3 regions of the Desulfomicrobium macestii genome follow, and region 3 is predicted to be linked to each of the others. Evidence: predicted binding sites of a transcription regulator. Region 3 holds the regulator's gene; each other region holds the start of a gene.
What was found. Region 3 encodes sigma-54, which starts transcription at its own class of promoters, with help from an activator protein. Its sites were predicted from a motif close to CTGGCACGGNNNNTGCTT; they were not measured.
Positions count from the first base shown of each region.

Region 1: a site for sigma-54 is predicted at 1,478-1,495, ahead of H4684_RS03580 (NifB/NifX family molybdenum-iron cluster-binding protein). Genes of this name have one in related genera too.
Region 2: a site for sigma-54 is predicted at 1,459-1,476, ahead of H4684_RS16360 (NifB/NifX family molybdenum-iron cluster-binding protein). Genes of this name have one in related genera too.

Region 1 is NZ_JADBGG010000004.1:16,041-19,898, forward strand. It holds gene H4684_RS03575 (sigma-54 interaction domain-containing protein) at 1-1,360, shown strand, start outside; gene H4684_RS03580 (NifB/NifX family molybdenum-iron cluster-binding protein) at 1,520-2,059, shown strand; gene H4684_RS03585 (Mrp/NBP35 family ATP-binding protein) at 2,218-3,129, shown strand; gene H4684_RS03590 (MBL fold metallo-hydrolase) at 3,145-3,858, shown strand, end outside.
Region 2 is NZ_JADBGG010000031.1:9,058-12,915, forward strand. It holds gene H4684_RS16350 (FmdE family protein) at 1-563, shown strand, start outside; gene H4684_RS16355 (winged helix-turn-helix domain-containing protein) at 572-991, shown strand; gene H4684_RS16360 (NifB/NifX family molybdenum-iron cluster-binding protein) at 1,022-1,426, opposite strand; gene H4684_RS16365 (molybdopterin-binding protein) at 1,955-2,977, shown strand; gene H4684_RS16370 (molybdopterin-dependent aldehyde oxidoreductase) at 3,032-3,858, shown strand, end outside.
Region 3 is NZ_JADBGG010000026.1:41,550-45,407, forward strand. It holds gene H4684_RS15285 (PTS sugar transporter subunit IIA) at 1-14, opposite strand, end outside; gene rapZ (RNase adapter RapZ) at 29-916, opposite strand; gene H4684_RS15295 (PTS sugar transporter subunit IIA) at 941-1,390, opposite strand; gene hpf (ribosome hibernation-promoting factor, HPF/YfiA family) at 1,394-1,936, opposite strand; gene rpoN (RNA polymerase factor sigma-54) at 2,007-3,434, opposite strand; gene lptB (LPS export ABC transporter ATP-binding protein) at 3,541-3,858, opposite strand, start outside.

The sequences.
Region 1 (3,858 bases), on a different contig from region 3:
GAACACAGCGGCACGCACGCCCACGGACGCCATCCTTGAGAGCATCTCGGATGGGGTGTTCACCGTCGATCTTGAATGGCGCGTCACGTCCTTCAATCGCGCCGCCGAAGAGATCACCGGCGTGCCCCGCTCCGAGGCCATCGGACGGCTGTGCTCCGAAGTTTTCCGCTCCAGCCTGTGCGGCGACAACTGCCCCCTGCAGGATACGCTTTCGAGCGGCAGGCCGCGCATCGGCACCTGCGGGTACATCATTACGGCCCAGGGGGAACGCATCCCCATCAGCGTGTCCACGGCAGTGTTCCGCGACGAGAATGGCCAGGTCATGGGCGGAGCCGAAACATTCCGCGATCTTTCGGAAATCGATGCCTTGAAGCGCGAACTCGAAGGCCGCTACCATGTCGGTGAGCTCTTCAGCCGCAGTCCGCGCATGCACAAGCTCTTCTCCATGCTGCCGGCCATCGCCGCCAGCCCGAGCACGGTCCTGCTCACCGGCGAAACCGGCACCGGCAAGGAACTCTTCGCCCGCACCATCCATTCCCTGAGCGCTCATGCCGGTGGACCTTTCATCGCCGTCAACTGCGCGGCCCTGCCGGACACATTGCTTGAATCCGAGCTCTTCGGAGTCAAGGCCGGAGCCTACACCGGGGCAAACCGCGACCGGCTGGGCCGTTTTGCCCAGGCCCGGGGCGGGACGATTTTCCTGGATGAGATAGGGGAAATCAGTCCGGCCCTGCAGGTGCGCCTGTTGCGCGTCTTGCAGGAGCGCACCTTCGAACCGCTGGGGTCATCCAGGACCGAATCCACCGACGCCCGCGTCATCGTGGCCACCAACCGCAATCTGGCAGAGCTGATCCGGTCCGGTGATTTCCGCGAGGACCTCTATTATCGCATCAATGTCATCCGCATCGAGCTGCCCCCCTTGCGTGAACGCAAGGACGATCTGCCGCTGCTGGTGGAACAGTTCATCCGCCGCCTGAACCGCATCCAGGGGCGCACGGTCACGGGCATCGGCACCGAGGCCCTGTCCCTGCTCATGGCCCATGACTGGCCGGGCAACATCCGGGAGCTTGAGAACTGCATCGAGAGGGCCTTCGTGCTTTGCGGCGAAGGGCGCATCGACATCGACCACCTGCCGGACGAACTGACCCTGCTGGCCCCTCGCGGACACTTCGGCGAAGGCCGCGCCATGCACGACATGCTCGACAGGCAGGCCATTCACGCGGCCCTGGAGCGCAACGACTTCAATCGCCTGGCCGCCGCGCGCGAGCTGGGCATCCATAAGACCACGCTTTTTCGGCGCATGAAGCGCCTCGGCATGGCCCTGCCCGAACGCGACGGCCGATCTTCCCCGAAAGAGTAGCCCTGGCGCTACCCATTTCCTCCCTTGTGGTGCGTTCGCGCCCCTCCATGTTTTTTCTTTTCTGTATAATGTTCTTTATTATCAATGTGTTGTTTGTGTTTTATGTGCGTCCTTCCGGCGGCACGCCTCATGCTTCGCAAAAGGGAAAGAGGAGCCATAATGTCGCGCATTGCCTTGCATCAATGGCAGGATCGTATCGCGCCGGTCTTTGACGTCGGCGGGCGCATCCTTTTGCTGGCCGAAGGGGTCCGCGAGCGGGAAGAGCATGTCCTGTCGCGCGGCGAGCCCTTGCACAGGGCCGAGGACCTGCTTCGCCTGGACGTCGGGACGCTTATTTGCGGGGCCATTTCCAGACCCATGCAGGAAGCTCTCGTGGCCGGAGGAATCAAGGTTGTCGGATTCGTGACCGGCGATCTGGAACGGGTCATTACGGCGTGGGAGCGTGGCGATCTGGACGAAAGTTTTGACATGCCCGGCTGCCGGGGCAGAGGTCTTGGGCGTCAAAGGGGCATGCAGCAGCAATCACGCAGGGCAGATCCGGAACCATCCCCGGCAAGGACGGGCTCAGGCCTGCGGAGCTTGGACGGCTGGGCGGATGGGGAGCCGGGCTGCGCGCGAATCCGCAACAGGCGGGGCCGGGATTTGCGCGGCGGGCCGGAGAAGGATTCGGGCAAGGACGGTTCGTCCACCGTCGACTGACCTCCGTCTCTGGAAGTTTTTTTCCGCCCGGGATGCGGGAGCAGTGGAAAGTGTCGAAACCGAAGCCTTGCGGGCTCGGGAGTTGAAGGATGAACAGGGGCGGCTTGGCCGCCGTTTGGAAGAATTGAACAACTAACCGCGTATCGTGGAGTAACTGAATGGAGAATATGGAAAACAGCGCCCCCAGGGCCAGTTCGTGCGATTCATGCAAGGATTCCAGCTGCTCGGCGGCCAAGCGCGAGCTGGGTGAGAACGATCAGGATTTCGAGGACCGTCGGGCCCTGCAATCCCGGCTGTGCCATATCGGGCACAAGATCATGGTCATGTCCGGCAAGGGTGGCGTAGGAAAAAGCACCGTGGCCGTGAACCTGGCCATGGGACTCATGCTCGCGGGCAAGAAGGTCGGGCTCCTCGATGTCGACATCCATGGACCCAGCGTGCCGACCATGCTCGGCCTGGAAGGGGCGAACATCGAAGCCGGTCCCGACGGCCTCGTGCCGGTGGAGCTTGGGCACCTGAAGGTCATGTCCATGGGCTTTTTGTTGCGCAATCCCGACGACGCGGTCATCTGGCGCGGTCCGGTCAAAGGTAACGTCATCAAGCAGTTTCTGAAGGACGTGGCCTGGGGCGATCTGGATTACCTGATCATTGACGCGCCTCCCGGCACCGGCGACGAGCCCCTGTCCATCTGCCAGCTCATCAACCCCATCGACGGAGCCGTTGTGGTGACCACGCCGCAGCGTGTGGCGGCCATGGATGTGCGCAAGTCCATCACCTTCTGTGCGCAGGTCGGCATGAAGGTGCTGGGCGTGGTCGAGAACATGAGCGGATTCGTGTGTCCCAAGTGCGGAGAGCTGACCCATATCCTGCGTTCCGGCGGCGGACGGCTCATGGCTGAGGACATGGGCGTTCCCTTTCTCGGTTCCATCCCCATCGATCCGATGGTGGCCGAAGCCGGCGACATGGGGCAGGCGTTCGTCATGCACCATGCCGCAAGCCCGACGGCAGTACTCATGCGCAGTGTTGTCGCACCGCTTTTGGAGCTGCCAACTGTCAAACAGGATGCCTGATCCCGGAGATTCATCATGCACAAGACCGTGCTGACGGTGCTGGTCGACAATCAGGCCGGCTTCGGATGTCTGGCGGAGCATGGCTTCGCCTTGTGGATAGAACATGGCGACGGGCGCATCTTGCTCGACACCGGCCAGGGCACCGCCCTGGCCGAAAACGTCCGTGCGCTTGAGATAGATTTGGGCCGCGCCGACGCGCTGGTCCTGAGCCATGGCCATTACGATCATACCGGCGCGGTGCCCATGGTGCTCGGGGCCGCGCCGAAAGTGCGGGTGTACTGCCATTCGGGCGTGACCGAGCCCCGCTACAGCATCGCGGGCGGCGAGGCCCGGGACATCCGCATGCCCATGTTCTCGATGCGGGCCCTGGCGACTCTGCCTCCGGAACGCATGTTCTGGAATGGCGGGGCACAGTTGCTCGGAGATGGAATCGGCCTGAGCGGTTTCATCCCGAGGTGGACGGATTTCGAGGATGCGGGGGGACCATTCTATTTTGATCCCCATGGCCTGCGTTCCGATCCCGTCGATGACGACCAGGCCCTGTGGATCAGCACCGAAAAGGGGCTGATCGTCTGCGTGGGCTGCTGTCACGCGGGCCTGATCAACACCCTCACCCATCTGCGGGAAATCACCGGCGAGAGCCGCATCCGCGCCGTGATCGGCGGTCTTCACCTTGGCTCGGCCAGCCGTGAGCGTCTGGAAATGACCGCGCGGGCCCTGCGTGACATG
Region 2 (3,858 bases), on a different contig from region 3:
CGCTGCGCACCCTGGGCGGCGGTCCCGCCGTCAGCGTGCGTCCCTTCGGCAAACGCCAGGTCGGCATCCTGGTCACGGGCACGGAAGTGTTCAAGGGCCTGGTCGAGGATCGTTTCATTCCCATCATCACCGCCAAGGTCGAGGCCTACGGATGTCCCGTGGTGGCCACGGACATCGTGCCTGACGAGCGTAAGCTCATTTGCCGGGGCGTACAGGACATGCTCGATCGCGGCGTCGAGCTGATCGTGACCACGGCCGGTTTGTCGGTGGATCCCGGAGACGTGACCCGGCAGGGGCTTGTCGATGCCGGTCTGGAAAACCTGCGCTACGGCACGCCCATCCTGCCGGGGGCCATGACGCTGCTGGGCTCGATCGAGGGCGTGGAGCTGATCGGCGTTCCGGCCTGCGCCCTGTATTTCAAAACCACGAGCCTTGATCTGTTGTTGCCGAGGGTGCTGGCCGGAATGTCTCCGTCACGCCGCGAACTGGCCAGGCTTGGCCACGGCGGACTGTGCATGCAGTGCAAACGCTGCACCTATCCCAAATGTCCGTTTGGAAAGTGAGGAATGCCATGAAGACACCAACCGTTCGGATGCATCTGTGGCTGGAATCGGGGGAGAACGTCTATTTCGGCATGGGACGGCTCATGCTTCTCGACAGAATCGAGGAGCATGGCTCCCTGCGCAAGGCCGCCGAATCCCTGGGCATGTCCTACCGGGCGGCCTGGGGAAAACTTCGGGCCACGGAGGACGCGCTGGGCGAGGTGCTTGTCGAGACGATCGGCACCAAGCGCGGTGGATACCGCCTGACCCCGGCCGGTCGGCGCTACCGGGACAAGTTCAGCGCCTGGTTCGAAGCAGTGGAGAGGACGGCCGTGGCCGAGGCCCGGGTCATTTTTGCCCAAGGCGTGCAAAGCTTTTCCGAAAAGAAGATCAGGCCGCACGCGTCCGGGCATATTGAAGTTCCGGCGAATCATCGAAACAGGCATTGAGCCTGTTTCGATGATTCGCCTGGCCCACTCTCAATGCTGGTGGCCGCTGCACACCTGCAATTCTTCAAGTTCGTGATGATTTTCGTTGCATTCGTCCGTCCCCTCAGGGTTGCGGATCAGCTTTAGTTCCCGCCTCTCCATGGCCATGAGGGCCTCTTCCGCGGACAGGCCCGACCCGAAAAATCGGGTCACGTGGTCGTCCGCCAGAATCTTGAAAACATCCTCTTCGAGCTTGCCGGTGATCAACGCTTCACAGCGGTGTTTCAGGATCATTTCGGCCAAGGCGATCTCCGAGTTTTTCCCGGACTTGTCATGCGGAATGCTTGTGCATTCCATCGTCTCTACATTCACGATCAGCAGAAACGGAGTTTTCGAGAATTCTTCGAAAACCGGACTGGCCAGGGATGCTCCTGCGGCGCTTACTGCAATATTCATGAGTTCTCCTTTGATGTTTTGATGGCAGAGCCAAGCATTTATTGTGCCTTTTTCGACATATGTCGAGATGGAATCGCTTGGGAACCGAGAGTCTTGCCTGAGAGGGCGGTTCGGGATTCCAGGCTGAAGTTTTTCATGTCAGGTGTATCATTTTGTCTCATTTTTCCTTTTTTGGGTGGTTCCATTTGGGACAATTCGGCCAAGTGCGAACACGAATCAACTTCAAAGAGTGACTGAGCTTTTACGTTGAAAAGTTATATTTTCAATTAATTCGACAGTTTATTATATTTTAGGGTAATAATTTAAGCACGTTGGCCTTGTTTTTGCCTTTATGCGTCGATATGCCACTTGTGACATAGTGATTTAGTTCGGCTTGACAGCCTCCAACATTTCGATGTGGCGAGGTCTTTTCAGAAAGAATGTTTTGCATATGATAATAGGTGGTTAAGGTTGCTCAGGCCTTAAAATATGTCAAAAATGACATGTTTTAATATTAAAATGCCAATCAAGATATATTTTGGACATGCGATGAAATCCATCCCCGTTGAAGAAGCTGTCGGCACCGTTCTTTGTCATGACATCACGCGCATCGTTCCCGGCGAGGCCAAGGGACCCGCCTTTCGGCGCGGGCACATTGTCGGCCCGCATGACATTTCCACCTTGCTCGATATCGGCAAGGCCCATCTTTATGTTTTCGATCCCAGAGACGGATACGTCCACGAGGATGAATGCGCCCTGCGCCTGGCCCGGGCAGCGGCCGGACAGGGCATCTCCATCAGTTCGCCAAGCGAGGGCAAGTCGACGCTCACCGCCGCCCACGACGGTGTCCTGTCCATCGACGTGGAAGGACTTTTCCGCCTCAATTCCATCACCGACGTGACTTTTGGCACCATCCACACCGGCCAGTTCGTGAAGTCGGGCAGAGTGCTCGGCGGCACGCGGGTCATCCCGCTGGCCGTGCCGGAAGAGTTGCTGCAGGAGGCCGAGGGCGTCTGTCGCGAGCATGCCCCGCTCATCGAGGTCCGCCCCTTGAAGCCCGCGCGCGTCGGCGTGGTGACCACGGGCAGCGAGGTCTACACCGGCCGCATCAAGGACGGCTTCGGGCCGGTGCTCAGGAAGAAATTCGAAGGTCTTGGATCAACCGTTCTGGATCAGGTTTTCGTCTCGGATCAGGTCGAGATGACAGTCGAGGCCATCATGGGCCTCAAGGAGCGGGGCGCGGACTTCATCGCCGTCACCGGCGGCATGAGCGTCGATCCCGACGATCAGACCCCGGCGGCCATCAGGGCGACCGGTGCCCGGGTCGTTTCCTACGGCGCGCCCACCTATCCCGGCGCCATGTTCATGCTCGCCTATCTGGATGACGTGCCCGTGGTCGGACTGCCGGGATGCGTCATGTACTACAAAGCCAGTATTTTCGATCTGATCGTGCCCCGTCTGCTGACCGGGGAGCGTTTGGAGCGGAAGGATATTGTTGCGTTCGGTCACGGAGGCCTGTGCGAAAGCTGTCCCAGTTGCCACTACCCGGCCTGCGGCTTCGGCAAACTCTAGCGTCCCCACGCAGATTCTGTTCGAACATTCACATTGTTATTTGGAGGAACCGGAATGATTAAGAAGCAAATTGTGGTCAATGGCATCCCCAGGAACCTGGTGGTCGACGCGGAAGAAACCCTGGTCAACGTGATCAGGAAGAGCATCGGCCTGACCGGCACCAAGGTCGGCTGCAACGAAGGCCAGTGCGGGGCGTGCAGCGTCATCATGGACGGCAAGGTCGTGCGTTCCTGTGCGACCAAGATGAAACGCGTCAACGATGGCGCCGAGATCACCACCATCGAAGGCATCGGCACCCCGGCTAATCCGCACCCGCTGCAGCTCGCCTGGATGCTCCACGGCGCTGCCCAGTGCGGATTCTGTTCCCCGGGCTTCATCGTCTCGGCCAAGGGCCTGCTGGACACCAACCCCAGCCCGACCCGCGACGACGTCCGCGACTGGTTTCAGAAGCATCGCAATGCCTGCCGTTGCACCGGCTACAAGCCGCTGGTGGACGCCGTCATGGACGCGGCCAAGGTGCTGCGCGGCGAAAAGAGCGCGGCCGACCTCGAATTCAAGATGCCTGCCGACGGCAGTGTGTGGGGCACCCGCTACCCCCGTCCCTCGGCCTTGAGCAAGGTCACGGGAACCCTGGATTTCGGCGCTGATCTGGGCCTGAAGATGCCCGCCGGTACCCTGCAGTGCGCCATGGTGCAGGCCGAAGTGTCTCACGCCAAGATCCTGTCCATCGACACCACCGAAGCCGAGAAGATGCCCGGCGTGTTCAAGGTCGTCACCCACAAGGATGTGAAGGGCAAGAACCGCATCACCGGTCTGATCACCTTCCCCACCAACAAGGGCGACGGCTGGGATCGTCCGTTCCTGTGCGACGAGAAGATCTT
Region 3 (3,858 bases):
ATCACTCCAACCATTACTCCTCCAAAGATTATCCAAGACTGAAATGCCGATGTTCGACAGATACGTTGAAGCCCTGTTCGCGCAGATGTGCCAGAACGGCCTCGGTCACGGCCACGGACCTGTGGCGGCCGCCCGTGCATCCGAAAGCCATGGTCAGGCGGTAACGCCCTTCCGACGCATAAAGCGGCAGGGTGAAATCAAGAAATTCCAAAAGCCGACGCAGGTATTCGTGCCCGGGGTTGCTGTCCAGCACGTACCGGGCGATGGCTTCGTCTTTTCCGGACATGGGGCGCAGGGCCTCGTCGAAATAGGGGTTGGGCAGAAAGCGCAGGTCCGTGACCATGTCCGCCTCGGCCGGGGCCCCGTACTTGAAGCCAAAAGAGATGAGATGCACACGCATGCCCTGGCTGCGGGAAGAAAGGCTCTCCCACTTGTCCTGAATGACCCGTCTGAGATCGTGCACTGAATAATGCGACGTGTCGATGACCAGATCAGCCTGCGCGCGGATGGGTTCCAGTATTTCCCGCTCCCGTTCCAGCGCCCCCTCCAGTCCCAGGTTGCCCGAGGCCAGAGGATGCGGACGGCGCGTGGTGGCATATCTGCGCAGCAGGATCTGGTTGGAAGAATCCGTGAAAAGGATGGTCGGCCGCACGGAAAACTTCTGGACATCAAGCAGCACTTCCTTCCACTGACCCACGAAGTCGGGCTGGCGCAGGTCCATGCCCATGGCCAGCCCGGGGTAGTCCTTGGCGGAGGAGTTGAAGAACAGTTCGATGAGCGCCGGAGCCATGCGCGCCGGAAGTCCGTCCACGCAGAAGAAGCCCATGTCTTCGAAGACCTTGAGCGCCGTGCTTTTGCCTGAACCGGACATGCCGGAGACAATGACCACGTTTTTCTGTTCAGGTTGAGGCTGCATGGGAGTTCTCCGAATACGTTCTTGCTAGACGGTCTGCAGCAACTGCCACAACCCGTCCTGACCGGGGGAGTCGGCAAAGGCCTGACGGAACGATCCGTCTTTGAGCAGGCGGGAAACCGTGGCCAGGAGTTTCAAATGCAGGCCCACCACGCTTGAGGGAGCCAGCACCGTGAAAAAGATGCTGGCCGGCTTGTGGTCCAGGCTGGCAAAATCCACGCCTTCGTGGCTGCGGCCGACGATGACCAGAACCTGATCGATGCTGTCCAACTTGCCATGAGGGATGGCGATGCCGTCTCCGATGCCGGTGGTCCCGAGCATTTCCCGGTCCATGAGGACCTGGGCCACGCGTTTGGGGTCAAGATCGGGATATTTGGCCGACAGCGTCGAAACGAGTTCGGCCAGGACCTCGGTTTTGGTCCTGGCCGAGAGGTCGGAGATGATCAAATCCTTGTCCAGGTATTCAGCAAGCTTCATTCCCTATACCCCGGGGTCGATCAAACCGAAGTCGCCGGTTTTGCGTCGGTAAATGACATTGATCCTTTCGCTTTCGGCGTTGAGGAACACGAGGAATTCGTTGTCCGTGCTTTCAAGCTGCAGCGCGGCTTCTTCAACGATCATGGGCTTGGGCGAGAAGTCGTCGGTCTTTTGGATGACCGGCTTGCGCTTTGCATCCGCGTCGTCCTCGAAACTCCCGGCGTCCATGCGGGTGCTGTCGCTGCCGCCTTTGCGTCGGCTCTTGTCCTTGTCGCGGACCTTGCGCATCTGGGCCTCAAGCTTGTCCCAGACGAGGTCGACGGTGGAGTACATGTCCTCGCTGTCTTCGCGGGCGGAGATATGTACGTTCTTCCCCGTCAGCACTATATCGGCGATATGCCGGAATTTCTCCACTTCGAGATTGACCTGCAGTTCAGCGTCGGGGGTGCCGGCCGTGAATTTGGCGAGCTTGCCGAAGCGGTCTTTGGCGTATTTGCGCAGATGGTCGGAAGGATCGAAGTTTTTGAAATTGAAGGTAATCCTCATGGAAGCCTCCTCGATTGTTGAGGGTCAGCCCTTTTTGCCGTCCGGAAGGGGCGGCCCAAAGGGCGGGATGTCAAAAAACCTGTTTGCGCTTGGATGAGGAATCGATCCCCAGCACTGCGCGATATTTGGCCACTGTTCGCCGGGCGATGTTCACGTCCAGCCGTTCTTTCAGCACCGCGGCGATTTTTTCGTCGCTGTAGGGGTGCTTCGGGTCTTCCTCGCTGACCATTTTCTTGATGATGGCCTTGACCGATTCGGATCCGACCTGAGTTCCATCATCCATTTCCAGCGCGGAATTGAAGAAAAATTTCAGTTCCACGATGCCGTGCGGGGTGGCCACGTATTTGTTCGTGGTGATCCGGCTGACCGTGGATTCGTGCATTTCAATGTCGTCGGCCACATCCTTGAGGATGAGCGGTTTGAGCTTGGTCACGCCGTGTTCGAAAAACCCCCGCTGAAACCTGACAATGCTTTCAACCACTTTGTATAATGTTCTTTGCCTTTGGTGCAAGCTCTTCATGAGCCACATGGCAGAGCGCATCTTGTCATGCAGGTATTCACGGTCCGGGCCTTTGACCGCGAGGTGCATGTCGTCCATGTAGTAGGGGCTCAGCTGCAGCTTCGGCAGGCCGTCGTCGTTCATGACGATGACGAAATCCCCTTCGTATTCGTACACGAAGACATCGGGGCTGACATATATGGTGCTCTCGCTGCCGTAACTGGCGCCCGGCATGGGGTCCAGGGACTGGATTATGTCCAGATAGGCCTTGAGGTCCTCCATCTGGATCTTGAACTTGCGCAGGAGCGGTTTGTAGCGGCGCTTCTCGATGTCTTCGAGATGATCCCCTACCAGGGAAAGCAGGATGGGATCGTCCTGGCCCAGCATTTCCAGCTGGATGAGCAGGCATTCCCGAGGAGACCGCGCGGCCACGCCCACGGGATCGAAGCGCTGCAGACGATGCAGCATGGACTCCACCAGGGCCAGGGGAGAGAGCGTCTCGGAGGCGATGTCCTCGGCGGTGCTCATCAGGTAGCCCTGGGAATCGAGGTTGCCGATGATGGCCTCGCCGATCATCTCCTCTTCTTCGGTGATGTTGGACAGACACAGCTGCCACAGCAGATGACCGTCCAGGGAGGGCTTGCCCGAGAGCCTGGCCTCGTAGGACATCATCTCCTCCAGGGCCTCGGTCTCCTTGAACTGCACTTGCTTGGCGGTGCTTGAAAAATCGCCGAGGTAGTTTTCCCAGTCCGCGTTGCGCATCAGTTCCGCGTCTTCGTAGGAGACTTCCGGGCGTGTTTCGGCCGGAGCCTGGATTTCGTGCTCCTCGGAAATTTCCTTGACCCCCTCCTCAAGCATGGGGTTCTCAAGCAGCTCCTGCTGAACGGCTTCGAGAAGCTCGAATCTGGAGAGCTGAAGCAGCTTGATGGCCTGCTGCAGCTGCGGTGTCATGACTAGCTGCTGCGTCAGCTTGAGGTTTTGTCGGAGTTCAAGGCCCATAATTGATTTGGTTTCACCGTGTCAGAGGATTGCAGGCTAAAAAACTACCCAGTAACGAATCTGCCATAAAGCTTAGGCCCTGGCAATCCTTGGAAAATCGTGTCCGCTAGAGGCTGAATCCTTCACCGAGGTAAACCTTGCGCGCGCCCGGGTCGGCGACGATCTCTTCCGGGCTGCCGTTCAGGATGATGCGGCCGTCGTGGACAAGGTATGCACGGTCGCAGATCTGGAGCGTTTCGCGAACATTGTGGTCGGAGATGAGCACGCCGATGTTCTTGTCGCGAAGGTCCCGGATGATGGCCTGGATGTCGTCCACGGCCAGGGGATCGATGCCGGCGAAGGGTTCGTCCAGGAGGATGAATTTCGGATTCTGGATCAGGGCGCGGGCAATTTCCAGCCTGCGGCGTTCTCCGCCGGACAGAAA